DNA from 3 places in the Bacillus arachidis genome. Region 1 is predicted to be linked to each of the others. Evidence: predicted binding sites of a transcription regulator. Region 1 holds the regulator's gene; each other region holds the start of a gene.
What was found. The regulator LexA, encoded in region 1, represses DNA repair genes until DNA is damaged. The targets are predictions, from matches to a motif close to CGAACATATGTTCG.

Region 1 (5,106 bases):
ATTTAATCGAAAAGATAAAAATCTAATTCAACAAGTAGAGCAGTTTTATCATCTTTTTGATCGACATTTACAAAAAGCATTCTCTATTCCTCAAACTGTTCAAGCAGTTAGGCAATTAAATGAAGAAAGTATTCAACTAGTTTATGCATTTCGTAATTATAAAAGAAACCTTTTAATTTTGATTATTAATTGTAAGGTAAGTGGTTTCAATTTTCCATTATTAGTAGATCATGTTGCGAGAGAAGCAGAATATTTTATACGGACCCTTCAGAAATTTAATGAAGGAAAAATGGATCCAATTCAGGACGCGATAATAAGTGAAAATGTGTTTTGGCTCAGAATTATGATGGAGCACTCTCGTTTTATTGCCTCTTTACTTGATCAATCCGAGCGGAATTTAGTTCATACTGCTTTAAAATTTGGTGATGATTTTGAAGTCCTACTCGGTCAAGCGAGAGACGTTGAATCAATGTTGTATCAAAAACAACCGACATATCAGATTATTGGAAAGATGAATAAAGATAGTGAAAATGCAACAGTTGAGTTGAGGAACTTCAAAAAAGCTGGATTAGAGCTTATCCAGACATGTCAAATTAAAAGTGTAATTAATCCGTTACTAGCTGATCATGTTACAAGGGAAGCTGAACATTTCTTATTTATGATTCATGTGCTAGAAGAAAGATTGAAACAAAAACAATTGCAACAATCGATGGAATAAGTGTTCTGTCATCAAGAGTACTACATACTAGAACATGTATCTATCAGACACGTTTACTGCAAAGCTCACTTTTTCATCATGCAAAGGGTAGTGATTTCTATGAGAGGAAATTACTACCCTTTTTCGTATACTTATTTTTCTACATAAATTTATCTCGTTATTTGCGGCCAGTAAAACTCTTATCTCAAAAGTCAGCAAGGGAAAAAGTTGGGTAGGAAGATTAACTGCCTGTGAAAGTCCAATTGGTGAAGGGAAATAATCAGTAGGTGATGGAGAAAAAAGCTAGCACAGGTATTTAATTATAAATCATGTATGAGAAATATTATTTTTTCATTTTATCTGGGAATCATAGCTAAAAAGGATGGTGGAAATATGACGATCGATCGAATTTGTACAATTGGTCCAGCAAGCAATAATAAAGAGACATTAGCTCAGTTAATAAAACAGGGTATGAAAATTGTTCGGTTAAATTTATCACACGGTTCACATGAAAGTCATCAAGAAATAATTCATTTAGTAAAGTCTTTAGATGATTCCATAAAAATCCTAGGTGATTTACAAGGGCCTAAAATAAGATTGGGTGTAATCAAGGAGGAACAAATTACCCTTCAAGCGGAGGATCCTTTTATTTTATATACTCAATCCGTTACTGGAAGTAAAGAAGGAGCGAGTGTTGATTATTCTGGGATTGCTAATGATGTGAAAGTTGGAAATAGAATCCTTATTAACGATGGACAAGTTGAATTAATTGTTGAAAAGGTTAGTATGGAAAAAATAGAAACGAAAGTGAAAATAGGTGGCGATATCGCTTCGCATAAAGGGGTGAATTTACCAGGAGCAAACGTTAGTTTGCCGGCTATTACGGAGAAGGATCAAAAAGATATTCGGTTTCTTCTAGGTGAGGGTGTGGATTTTATTGCGTGTTCATTTGTTAGAAAACCTTCTCATATAAAGGAAATTCGAAACTTTATACATCAATATAAAGAAACTTCCCCCAATTTAATTGCAAAAATAGAAACGATAGAAGCAATCGAGAATTTTCAAGATATGTGCAAAGAAGCGGATGGAATTATGATTGCAAGGGGGGATTTAGGTGTGGAATTACCGTATCAATTTATTCCGCTTTTGCAAAAAATGATGATTCATGAGTGCAATCGAACAAATACATATGTGATTACAGCGACGCAAATGCTTCAATCTATGGTGGATCATTCTATTCCTACAAGAGCTGAGGTGACTGATGTATTCCAGGCTGTACTGGATGGAACGAATGCGGTTATGCTTTCTGCTGAAAGTGCATCAGGTGGTCATCCAATTGAAAGTGTTAAAACATTACGTCTCGTTTCTGAATTTGCTGAGCATGTAAAAAAAGATGGTCCTTTTGTTATGAAAGATGTACTAGAATTGTTCGGTAAATCTCTTTAGTATATAAGGCTGCATTAACCGCTCAGCTTAAAAAGGGAAATGTTACTTTTCATAATTAAATATGAAAAATGTATCCTTTTATTTTGAGGAATTTATTGCGTCTTAGCTTTCTTAAGATGTGGTAAGATTACGAAGTACTGTTGACATTTCTGCATAATTTTATCCCACTATCCATGGGCAGTAAGCACTACAGCTTAAGGTTCATAGGGAAATGAATTGATAACTGCTCGTAAAAGCTGGACTGGTGAAGGCCTTCCATCAGTGAGAGATAAAGCTCTCCACCACTGATGGAAGCTTCACTATATTAAGTTTCACACAATGTACAAAAAATAACTAATTACACTATGGTAATATTATTAATGTAATAATGTGAATTTAGAATATGATGAGGAGGATAAAATATGACGACTTGGTTTATAGTTATGTTAATTCTTTTCGGTGCTTTAAAAATAGTAGTGACGAGTATGCCAACTTCTGTTATAGAGTCTATTATCGGTAGATTTGAACTGCACCCGCAATTGAATAATGAGGCTGTTACCGTAACGATTGATGGAAAGCGTTTAGAAGGGGAAGAAAAAATTCAAATTGTTGATTATTTTAACGAAGCGATATTTTTAGAAAAATATTATTTTCCTCCACACAGCAGTGGAACGCCATTGGTTATTGATACGAAAAAAGGGAAAAATGATGTTAGGTTTTCTGTGTACAGGTATGACGATCACGTTGATGTAGTCAAGCAGTATAAGAAGAAAGTGGTCGCGTATAGTCTACGTTCTAAAAGCCTTCAAAATTGTTCAATGTTAGTAGCCGGAAATTTAGCTTAAAGAGATCGTTAAAGAGACGGTCTTTTTTTATTACATATGAAATGTTAAAAAGTAACATTCTTGAAATAGCATATGGGGGCGAAGGACTTAGAGTAGATATCCCCGTTGTTACGTTTTTTCATAGCCATGGAAAAACGTGAGTATTTAACTGATTTGGTTTAAAGAAATGTAACACTAGGAAATGGTAGAGTGAAAATTAGCGGACAAACATCTGCAGGAGACAATACAATTGAATCGAATTAAAAATAGACCAGGCTAACTGGTCTATTTTTAATGTAAATCACGATATACACCGATTACTTTTCCGATAACAGAAACTCTATCTAAAATGATGGGTTCTAAAGAAGAGTTTTCAGGTTGTAAACGGAAGTGATCTTTTTCTTTGTAAAAACGTTTTACAGTTGCTTCGTTATCTTCTGTTAAAGCAACGACAATTTCTCCGTTATATGCAGAATGTTGCTGACGAACAACAACTAAATCTCCGTCTAAGATACCTGCTTCAATCATGCTATCTCCAGAAATTCGTAACATAAACACTTGATCTGCTCCAGCAACAACGCTTGCAGGTAGTGGGAAATGCTCTTCTACACTTTCAACTGCTGTAATTGGTAAACCAGCTGTAACTTTTCCGACAATTGGGACTTGAACCACTGATTGTGTTTCTGTTTCGATTTTTACTTCCCCTAAAATTTCAATAGCTCTCGGTTTTGTTGGATCACGTCGAATATAACCTTTTTCTTCTAGACGTGATAAATGTCCGTGCACCGTAGAACTAGAAGCAAGGCCAACCGCTTGACCAATTTCGCGTACGGAAGGTGGATAACCTTTTTCTTGTACTTTTAGCTTAATGAAGTCGAGAATGTCTTGCTGGCGTTTTGTTAACTTTTCCATGTTTTTTAACACCTCGTTTTCTTTCAATTTTCTTACTTATAAGTATAACATGGGAAAAAACATTCTACAAACATAAGTTCGAACAAAAAAGTGATTTGTGATACACTAAAGTAAAAATTGAAGTGAGGAAGAGGGTTTTAAAATGAATGCAATTATTTATGCCCGTGTAAGCACAACAAAAGAAGCGCAAGAAACGTCATTATCACGTCAAAAAGATGAATTATTGCATTTAGCTAAGCGGTATCAAATGAATGTTATAAAGGTGTTTGAGGAGAAGGCAAGCGGCTATACAATTGAACGAGATGGTATATTAGAAGTATTGGATATGATTCGAGCTGAACAGGTCGATGTGCTTCTTATTCAAGATGAAACAAGGCTTGGAAGAGGAAATGCAAAGATTGCTTTAATGCACTGTTTACATAAAGAAGGGGTAAAGGTATATACGCATACACATAATGGCGAATTACAACTTTCTGATTCAGATTCTATGGTACTAGATATTATTGGTATAGTTGAAGAATATCAGAGAAAGATTCATAATTTGAAGATTAAACGTGGAATGCAGCGAGCGGTGGATAGGGGATTTCGTCCAGAAAAAAATTTAACAAATCGTCATTTAAGTACAGGCCGTGAAAAGAAAGAAGTACCGATTGAAGAAATTGTGCGTCTTCGTCGTAATGAATTAACATTTGAGGAAATTGCTGCAACACTTCGTGGTTTTGGTCATGATGTATCCAAAGCAACAGTACATCGCAGATACGTGGAATACACGAAGCAACTGCTTGATAAACAAGACTAACTATTGTATGATAATAATCAGTTTTAAGTAGAAAGGGGATTCGAGATGCTAAGTCACGAACTCATTGAACGCATTAATTTCTTAGCGAAAAAAGCAAAAGCTGAAGGATTAACTGAAGAAGAACAACGTGAGCGCCAATCGCTCCGTGAACAATATTTAAAAGGATTTCGCCAAAATATGTTAAACGAATTAAAAGGCATTAAAATCGTTAATGAAGAAGGTAAAGATGTTACACCGGCGAAATTAAAGGCATTAAAAAAACAAGATAATGCAAAGTTGAATTAAAAGATGGGCGAAGCCCATCTTTTTTGATTTTAATATAATTGTTTATTATGGTATTACCAAAAACGAGAAGGCGGGGGCAGAAATAGTGGTCCACTTATTTTGCTCGTTTTTGTTCAGAATTAGACTCTTTGGCTAAATTCCTTCATAAAGTGAAAGATAATGAA
Region 2 (5,106 bases), 1.3 Mb from region 1:
CTCATTTCGTTATTTGGTGGTTCAAAGTATCAAATTGGAGGGCCTACAGGTGCTTTTGTTCCAATTCTTTTAGGGATTGTAATTACCTATGGGTATGAAAATTTACTACTGGCCGGTTTATTAGCCGGAATTATCTTATGCCTTATGGGAATTTTTAAACTAGGATCTTTAATTAAATTTATCCCGCGCCCTGTAACAATTGGTTTTACATCAGGTATTGCTGTTAGTATCTTTACGGGACAAATTGCTAGTTTTTTAGGTTTAACAGGTATAAAAAAGCATGAGGCATTTATAGCAAACCTAAATGAAATCTTTATCCATATTGATACCATTAATTTTTATAGTATTATAACTGCTCTGATTTGCCTTTTGGTTATATTGATAACACCAAAGATTTTGCCCAAAGTACCTGGTTCATTAGTAGGTGTTGCTATTTCAACTATAATTGCTGCTGTATTTTTTTCAGGTCATGTACCTACCATTGGTACAGCGTATGGTACGATTCCAAACATACTTCCTCAGTTTGATATACCAGAAATCACGTTAGAGCGCATAAAACAGTTAATTGGCCCTGCATTTGTTATCGCCATGTTGGGTGGTATTGAATCCCTTTTATCTGCTGTCGTGGCAGATGGTATGACAAATAGTAAACACAACAGTAACAAAGAACTTATTGGTCAAGGAGTTGCCAATGTTGTTACATCATTATTTGGAGGGATTCCAGCAACAGGGGCGATTGCCCGCACGGCAACTAATATTAAAAGTGGGGCTGTATCTCCGATGTCAGGTGTTATTCATGGGATATTTGTGTTATCCACACTTCTACTGTTAGCGCCATATGCCTCACATATTCCACTTGCTAGTATGGCTCCTATTTTAATGGTAGTAGCTTGGAATATGAGTGAACAAAAACATTTTGTTCACATACTTAAGATGAAGACAGGGGATTCTCTTGTATTGCTTGTAACATTCTTGCTTACTGTATTTACTAGTTTGACAACAGCTGTGGAAGTCGGCCTTATTTTAGCTGTTATTTTGTTTACAAAACGTATGAGTAATATGCTTGTCATATCTAAAGTGCTTCCTGATCATACAAAAAAGAATGAAAAATTATTACCACATGTGGTAAATAAGGCACATGATTGTCCACAAATTAGTATTTACACAATAGAGGGCCCACTGTTTTTTGGTGCTGCTCAAACATTTGAACAAAACATTTTAGGGACTATTCATTATAAGCCAAAAGTTTTAATTTTACGTATGGGAAAAGTTCCTTTTATCGATACAACAGGAGAAGCATACTTTAGAAATATTATCCAGCATTTTAAAAAACAAGGTGGCGTACTTCTCATCTCAGGAATTCAATCCGAGTTAAAAGCAACTCTAGATAAGAATGGATTGTACAACGAAATCGGGGAAGAACACTTTTTTGATCACACAGGAGAAGCGATTAACCGCGCTCTAGAACATTTGAATACGAAAAAATGTACAGGATGTAAGCATTTTGCTTTTCATGAATGTGCCCAACTTTCTCAGCAAACTAATGTAATAAATAATAAAACCAATGCATTGGATTTTTAAATGCATTCTATAAAAAATTTAGTTAATCTACGCTTTTAATGATTTTATAAAAGCTTAAAATGGAGGGAATAAAAATATGTCAAATTTACCAAATTGCCCAAAATGTAATTCAGAATACACTTATGAAGATAGAAATCTTTTTGTTTGTCCAGAGTGTGCTCATGAATGGAATTTAGAGTCAGGGGCGGAAAACAATGAGGATACAAAAGTTGTTAAAGATGCCAATGGAAACGTGTTAAACGATGGTGATTCTGTGACAGTCATTAAAGACCTGAAAGTAAAAGGAACTTCCTCAGTTGTGAAAATCGGTACAAAAGTGAAGAATATCCGTCTAGTTGATGGAGATCATGATATTGATTGTAAAATTGATGGTTTTGGAGCCATGAAATTAAAATCAGAATTTGTTAAAAAAGTATAAATGATTTTTCATACAATAAAATTTTGACCACTGCAAACAAATTAATAGCAAAAAGCCGATTTATCCCTTAGCGCACAGTACACAGGAAATCGGCTTTTTTTTTGTGGAATTTTGCTTAGCATACAAAATTCGCGGTTTGTTGGTGCTGCTCAATATTGATTGTCGAAAACTTTACCGAATATCTGTTCGTTTTCTTGGTTTTTTTATGGGCATTCGTGGTAAAATGGGAATACAGATTTTTTACGAGGAGGTCGGTTTTGTTTGGAACATCAATTTGAGATTGTCTCAGAATATTCCCCGCAAGGTGATCAGCCGAGGGCGATAAAGCAGCTGGTAGCAGGGATTAATAATGGTAAGAAACATCAAGTGTTGCTTGGAGCGACAGGAACGGGAAAAACATTTACGATTTCGAATGTTATTAAAGAAGTGAAGAAGCCAACACTTGTAATGGCTCATAATAAAACGCTAGCGGGACAGTTGTACAGTGAACTGAAAGATTTCTTTCCAAACAATGCTGTTGAGTATTTTGTGAGTTATTACGATTATTATCAACCGGAAGCGTATGTACCACAAACCGATACGTTTATTGAGAAAGATGCACAAATTAATGATGAGATTGATAAATTGCGTCACTCAGCAACATCAGCTTTATTTGAACGAGATGATGTCATCATTGTAGCGAGTGTTTCTTGTATTTACGGCTTAGGTTCTCCGGAAGAATATCGTGAGCTTGTTGTTTCTCTGCGCGTTGGTATGGAGAAGGAACGCAATCAATTACTTCGTGAACTTGTTGATGTGCAGTACGGCCGCAATGATATTGATTTCCAGCGTGGAACATTTCGTGTGCGCGGGGATGTAGTCGAGATTTTCCCTGCATCGCTTGATGAACATTGTATCCGTATTGAGTTTTTTGGTGATGAGATTGATCGTATCCGTGAAGTGAATGCTTTAACAGGTGAAGTATTAGCAGAACGTGAACATGTGGCAATCTTCCCGGCGTCTCACTTCGTTACACGTGAAGAAAAAATGAAGGTTGCTATTGAAAATATTGAAAAAGAATTAGAAGAACGTTTAAAAGAATTAAATGATAACGGTAAGTTGTTAGAAGCACAGCGGATTGAGCAGCGAACACGTTATGATTTAGAGATGATGCGCGAAATGGGATTTTGTTCGGGGATTGAGAACTACTCCCGTCATTTGACGCTCCGTCCAGCGGGTTCAACGCCATATACATTAATAGATTATTTCCCTAAAGATTTCCTAATTGTGATGGATGAGTCACACGTAACAGTCCCGCAAGTAAGAGCGATGTATAACGGAGACCAAGCGCGTAAGCAAGTACTTGTTGATCATGGATTCCGTTTGCCGTCAGCAATGGATAATAGACCGCTTATGTTTGAAGAGTTTGAAGAGAAAACGAATCAAGTTGTGTACGTATCAGCAACACCGGGTCCATATGAACTAGAACATGCACCGGAAGTTGTGGAGCAAATTATTCGTCCAACTGGGCTCTTAGATCCGCGAATTGATGTAAGGCCAATTGAAGGGCAAATTGATGATTTACTAGGAGAAATACAAGACCGGATTGCGAAAAATGAGCGCGTATTAATTACGACATTAACAAAGAAAATGTCAGAGGATTTAACAGATTACTTAAAAGATGTTGGGATTAAAGTAAACTATCTTCATTCTGAAATTAAGACGCTGGAGCGAATTGAGATTATTCGTGACCTTCGCCTTGGTAAATTCGATGTGCTTGTCGGTATTAACTTATTACGAGAAGGACTTGATCTTCCGGAAGTATCGCTTGTAGCTATTTTAGATGCGGATAAAGAAGGTTTCTTACGTTCAGAACGATCATTAATTCAAACAATTGGTCGTGCAGCACGTAATGAAAATGGCCATGTAATTATGTATGCAGATCGCATAACGAAATCAATGGGAATTGCGATTGAAGAGACGAAACGTCGTCGTCAAAAGCAAGAAGCTTACAATGAAGAGCATGGTATTACACCGAAAACGATTCAAAAAGAAGTGCGCGACGTGATTCGTGCAACAACAGCCGCAGAAGAAACTGAAGTGTATGAAGCGGAGCCAGCTAAGAAAATGACGAAGAAAGAACGGGAAAAAACAATTGCGAAGATGGAAGCAGAAATGAAGGAAGCCGCAAAAGCACTAGACTTCGAGCGTGCAGCTGAGCTGAGAGATTTACTGCTAGAATTAAAAGCGGAAGGGTGAAAATAGTGAGCAAAGATTTTATCGTTGTAAAAGGTGCGAGGGCGCATAACTTAAAAAATATTGATGTAACCATTCCGAGAAATCAGCTCGTTGTTGTGACAGGTTTGTCTGGTTCAGGGAAATCATCATTAGCATTTGATACGATTTACGCCGAAGGGCAGCGCAGATACGTGGAGTCTTTATCCGCGTATGCGCGCCAGTTTTTAGGACAAATGGATAAACCGGATGTGGATACAATTGAAGGTCTATCTCCAGCGATTTCAATTGATCAAAAAACGACGAGCCGTAACCCGCGCTCAACAGTTGGAACAGTGACGGAGATTTATGATTATTTACGTCTATTATTTGCGCGTATTGGGACGCCAATTTGCCCGAACCACGGGATTGAAATTACATCTCAAACGGTAGAACAAATGGTAGATCGTGTACTTGAATATCCAGAACGCACGAAATTACAAGTGTTAGCACCGATTGTATCAGGCCGTAAAGGTGCGCATGTGAAAGTGTTAGAAGATATAAAGAAACAAGGTTATGTACGCGTTCGTGTTGATGGAGAAATGCTTGATGTGTCTGAAGAAATTACGTTAGATAAAAACAAGAAGCATTCCATTGAAGTCGTAATTGACCGTATCGTTGTGAAAGAAGGGGTTGCAAGCCGCCTTGCGGATTCTCTTGAAAGTGCATTGAAACTAGGCGGAGGTCGTGTATTAATCGATGTGATTGGAGAAGAGGAACTTTTATTTAGTGAGCATCATGCTTGCCCGCATTGTGGTTTTTCAATCGGTGAATTAGAGCCGCGTATGTTCTCTTTCAATAGCCCGTTTGGAGCTTGTCCGACTTGTGATGGACTTGGTTCGAAACTAGAAGTA
Region 3 (5,106 bases), 2.1 Mb from region 1:
ATCTTTTATGGTAGAGAGATATGAAGATTTCATATAGATATTTATATGAAGGAATATTATGAAACTTTAAAGTTTTATAAGAAAATGTAAAATATTTGAAAATGTAAACAGTTTTGTTTTTTTAAGTGCTACAATTATCCATGCAGCTGCTGTTATAAATTGTAAAATAATGATGAAGGAGAGAGTGTAGGATGGGGGAACAAGCAGAACGCTATGTTGAAAGTTATGTCGTAAACAAGAATACTATGGCCTTACTTCCGATTATTTTAGGTGAAAAACGTATTGTAACGCGAGTGGTTGAAGTAGAAGACTCTTTTTTCATGTTTCAAAAGCCTCTTGATATTGTAGAGCGGAGTTGCCGTAAGAACGGATCTAGTTTTTTAGGCAGAAAAGACGGTACAAAAGAGTTAACAAAGATTACGCATAAAGCACCCATTGCAATTAGCCCAACAGATCAGCTTTACTTTTTTCCTACGTATTCTTATTCTAGAAAAGAATGTGCCTGGTTGTCTCATTTTCACATTGCAAACAATAAAGAGTTAGCAGATGGTAACTTAATTATTCGATTCATTAACGGTTTCGCAGTGAAACTAGAAATGTCAAGGAGCAGTTTTGAGAATCAGCAAAATCGCACTGCAAAGCTGCGAACAGAGTACGAGGATCGTAAAAATAAACAAGGAAAGCTTCATTTTAAGCAAGTGGATAAAGAAGATGAATCTAAATTAAAGCCTGCATATGAACAAGCGTATCTTGTGAAAGAAGAGGACATAAATGAATAATGACTGATAAGCAGAAAGGATGGGACAACCATCCTTTTTTATTTCTCAATATGTAGTATCCTGTCAAATATTGATAGATTATCATACAATAATAATGAAGGATTTTTACATAAAACTATGGAACTTTAATAAATACATCTCCATATGTCGTATCTACCATTTCCTCTTTACAATAAGCGATGATAAAGTAGAGGTAGGAATATAGTAAAGGGGTAATTTGTAGAATGGATTTTCAAACAATCAAAGAGTATTTTTCTGCGGAAAATATGAATCAACTTGTAGAAAGTTATCGGGCATTTGGGCCGCTCCTTGGTATTGGCCTGCCGATGGTGGAGGCACTGATCCCGGCATTGCCACTTATTGTGTTTGTGATGGCGAATGCAGTTGCCTTCGGGTTATGGTTTGGTTTTTTGTATTCATGGATTGGGTCGGTTCTTGGTGCATTAATTGTATTTTCGGTTATTCGACGTTTTGGAAGGAGTCGATTCTTCTCGTTTGTGAATAAACATCCGAAAGTACGCAAAGCGATGGGATGGATTGAAAGGAAAGGATTTGCACCTATTTTTATCTTATTTTGTTTTCCTTTTACGCCGTCTGCACTGATTAATGTTGTGGCCGGTTTATCCCGCATTAGTATAAGACAGTTTGTGTTAGCGCTAGCGCTTGGAAAATTAGTTATGATTTTTATTTTAAGTTATATCGGATCTGATTTAACTTCTTTTATCCATAAGCCTGTAAAAACAATTATTGTCATAGGTGTCATTTTTACTTTATGGTATGTCGGTAAGAAAATTGAAGTAAAACTTGAACTACATTGAGACTAGTCTTCGCTGTGAGTAAGGCTCTATTATAGAGAAGGGTGAGGGGAGAGGCAGATGAAGCGTGCTTTGAAAAAAGAAGGCCTAGAATGGATGAGAACAATCTTTATAGGTGTGCTATTGGCAGTTTTTTTTCGAACGTTTTTCTTTTCCACGTATGTTGTAGAGGGGAAGTCAATGATGCCGACACTTCAAGATGGGAACATGCTTGTTGTGAATAAGGTTAGCTATCAAGTTGGGGATTTAAACCGATTTGATGTTGTCGTGTTTCATGCGAATAAAAAAGAAGACTATGTAAAGCGAATTATCGGTTTACCAGGAGATCACATCGAGTATAAGCATGACAAATTGTATATAAACGGTCAATTTATTGATGAGCCTTATTTGGAAACATATAAGAGGCAAGCGGAAGGAAGACAGCTGACGGGTGACTTTAAATTAGAAGAATTAACGAGAGAAAAGGTCGTTCCAAAGGGACATATTTTTGTAATTGGTGATAATCGTCTCGGCAGCTGGGATAGTAGACATTTTGGCTTTGTGAAAGCAGATACTGTGGTCGGGAAAGTAGATTTACGCTATTGGCCAATTAAAGAAGTACAAACGAACTTTTCAAAGGGGTAATGGAAAGTTTTTATAAGAAAGGAATGTGAAAGACAAACAAAGGGTGTTTGTCTTTTTTTGTGCTATAATACAAGGATGATATCAAACTAACGTTCGTTATGTCAGTGGAAGGTGGGGATTACATGTCGCTACGATTTGTGATTGGACGGGCTGGAAGTGGAAAAAGTACATTTTGTTTACACGAAGTACAAGAAGAATTAAGACAGCGTCCAAGAGGCGAAACCATTTTATATCTTGTACCGGAACAAATGACGTTCCAAACGCAGCAAGCATTAATAGGAAATGAAGAAGTTAGCGGCTCGATCAGGGCGCAAGTGTTTAGTTTTTCAAGGTTAGCATGGAAGGTTCTGCAAGAAGTTGGTGGCGCAAGCCGTCTTCATATTGATGAGGCAGGCGTACATATGCTACTGCGCAAAATTGTAGAATCGCGTAAGGAAGGATTATATGTGTTTCAAAAAGCAGCAGAGCAAAATGGCTTTTTTGAGCACTTAGGTAGTATGATTTCCGAGTTTAAACGCTATAATGTAACGCCATCGAATGTATATGAGATGTGGCAACAATTAGATACTCATTCAATTGGTGATGAACAAAAATTATTAGCAAATAAAATGTACGATCTTCAGCTTTTATATGATGATTTTGAACGGGCTTTAATTGGTAAATATTTAGATTCAGAAGATTATTTACAGTTACTTGTAGAAAAGCTTCCTGGTTCGGACTATGTAAAAGGTGCAGAAATTTATATAGATGGGTTCCATTCCTTTTCACCTGGGGAATTAGAAATTATTAGAAGGCTTATGCTTTGCGGAGCAAGAATTACAGTTACGTTAACAGTAGATGAAAAAACGTTAGCACAGCCAGTAAGTGAATTAGATTTGTTTTATCAAACCGTGCTTACGTATGAAAAAGTGAAACAGTTAGCACGTGAGGAGAAAATTGCAATTGAAAATACGATTTCGCTGAGAGAACAGCCGCGTTTTCGCTCACCAGCACTAGCACATTTAGAAGCTGAGTTTGAATCTCGTCCTGCTAAGAAGTTTCAAGGTGAACCAGATATTACATTATATACAGCGGCAAACTTGCGAGCAGAAGTTGAAGGTGTAGCTAGAGAAGTTCGCAGACTTGTTGCGGAAGAGGAGTATCGCTACAGAGATATTGCGGTTCTTCTTCGTAACGGAGAAAGCTATTATGATGTAATGAAAACATTGTTTACGGATTATGATATTCCGCATTTTATCGATGAGAAGCGCCCGATGTCACATCATCCATTAATTGAATGTATTCGTTCTGCGCTAGAAATTATTAGCGGAAATTGGCGTTATGATGCGATATTCCGCTGTATAAAAACGGAACTGTTATATCCGTTAGATGTAAGAAAAGAATCAATGCGTGAAGAAATGGACGCGTTTGAAAATTACTGTTTAGCATATGGCGTACAAGGAAAGAGATGGACGGCAGATGAACCGTGGACATATCGCCGTTATCGTTCGTTAGATGGGGCATTTGGAGCGCAAACAGATAGTGAACGTGAAATGGAAGAGAAAATAAACCGCCTTCGTGATGTGGTACGAACACCGATTATTCGTTTGCAGAAACGCTTAAAACGTTCCGGTTCAATTGTACAGATGTGTGAAGCGGTATATTTGTTTTTAGAAGAATTAGATGTTCCTAAAAAACTAGAAGATTTGCGTATGCGTGCTGAGGCAGAGGGGAATTTCTTATTTGCAAGTGACCATGATCAAGTTTGGGAAGAAGTCATGAACCTTCTTGATACATTTGTAGAGATGCTTGGTGAAGAAAAGATGTCTCTTTCGATGTTTATCGATGTAATGACAACTGGGCTTGAGGCACTTCAATTTGCAAATATCCCGCCTTCTTTAGACCAAGTGCTTATTGCAAATATTGATCGATCAAGGTTATCGAATGTTCGTGCAACTTTTGTAATTGGTGCGAATGAAGGAATCATTCCAGCAGCCCCTTCAGATGAAGGCATGTTATCAGATGAAGAAAGAGAGCTTCTCACCACAGCTGGTGTAGAATTAGCGCCGACAACAAGGCAGACTTTATTAGAAGAGCAATTTGTGATTTATCAAACCGTAACTCGTGCTTCTGAGAAGCTATACATTTCTTGTCCACTCGCGGATGAAGAAGGAAAAACGTTACTTTCATCTAGCTTTATTAAGAAAGTGAAAAGAATGTTCCCTTCTATTAAAGAAGTATTTGTAACGAATGATGTGAATGACTTGTCTCGTCAGGCGCAAATTTCGTATGTAGCAACGCCAGAAGTTACCTTGTCATATGTAACGCAACAATTACAAAACTGGAAACGATACGGTTTTGAAGGAAATCTTGATTTTTGGTGGGATGTATATAACTTCTATGTTACATCGCCCGAGTGGGAGCAAAAAAGTAGTCGGGTATTATCTAGTTTATTTTATCGAAACCGTGCACAGAAACTCAGCCCAGTTGTAAGTAGAAATCTATACGGAGATACAATTAAAGGAAGCGTCTCTCGTATGGAACTATTTAATCGCTGCGCGTATGCTCATTTTGCACAGCATGGATTATCACTAAGAGAGCGTGATATTTTCAAATTAGATGCACCGGATATCGGTGAATTATTCCATGCGGCACTAAAGAAAATTGCAGATAAGTTACTTAGGGAAAATCGCACTTGGGCTGATTTATCGATTAAAGAGTGTGAGCATTTGTCTGCGGCAGTAATTGAAGAAATCGCACCGCTTCTGCAAAGGCAAATTTTATTAAGTTCAAATCGGAATCATTATTTAAAACAAAAACTGCAGCAAATTATTTTCCGTACGTCACTTATCCTTCGTGAACATGCGAAGTCTAGTGGATTCGTGCCAGTTGACTTAGAGGTTCCATTC

Region 2: a site for LexA is predicted at 2,175-2,188, ahead of uvrB (excinuclease ABC subunit B). Genes of this name have one in related genera too.
Region 3: a site for LexA is predicted at 2,301-2,314, ahead of addB (helicase-exonuclease AddAB subunit AddB). Genes of this name have one in related genera too.

The regions. Positions count from the first base shown of each region.
Region 1 covers NZ_CP127376.1:3,227,270-3,232,375, reverse strand. Annotated here, with positions in the region: gene QRY57_RS18205 (DUF2935 domain-containing protein) at 1-718, shown strand, start outside; gene QRY57_RS18200 (pyruvate kinase) at 1,091-2,143, shown strand; gene QRY57_RS18195 (YfmQ family protein) at 2,545-2,967, shown strand; gene lexA (transcriptional repressor LexA) at 3,238-3,858, opposite strand; gene QRY57_RS18185 (YneB family resolvase-like protein) at 4,001-4,657, shown strand; gene QRY57_RS18180 (DUF896 domain-containing protein) at 4,703-4,942, shown strand.
Region 2 covers NZ_CP127376.1:4,554,907-4,560,012, reverse strand. Annotated here, with positions in the region: gene QRY57_RS25250 (SulP family inorganic anion transporter) at 1-1,581, shown strand, start outside; gene QRY57_RS25245 (zinc ribbon domain-containing protein YjdM) at 1,658-1,999, shown strand; gene uvrB (excinuclease ABC subunit B) at 2,261-4,237, shown strand; gene uvrA (excinuclease ABC subunit UvrA) at 4,243-5,106, shown strand, end outside.
Region 3 covers NZ_CP127376.1:1,151,291-1,156,396, forward strand. Annotated here, with positions in the region: gene QRY57_RS07320 (competence protein ComK) at 192-779, shown strand; gene QRY57_RS07325 (TVP38/TMEM64 family protein) at 1,004-1,597, shown strand; gene lepB (signal peptidase I) at 1,655-2,218, shown strand; gene addB (helicase-exonuclease AddAB subunit AddB) at 2,341-5,106, shown strand, end outside.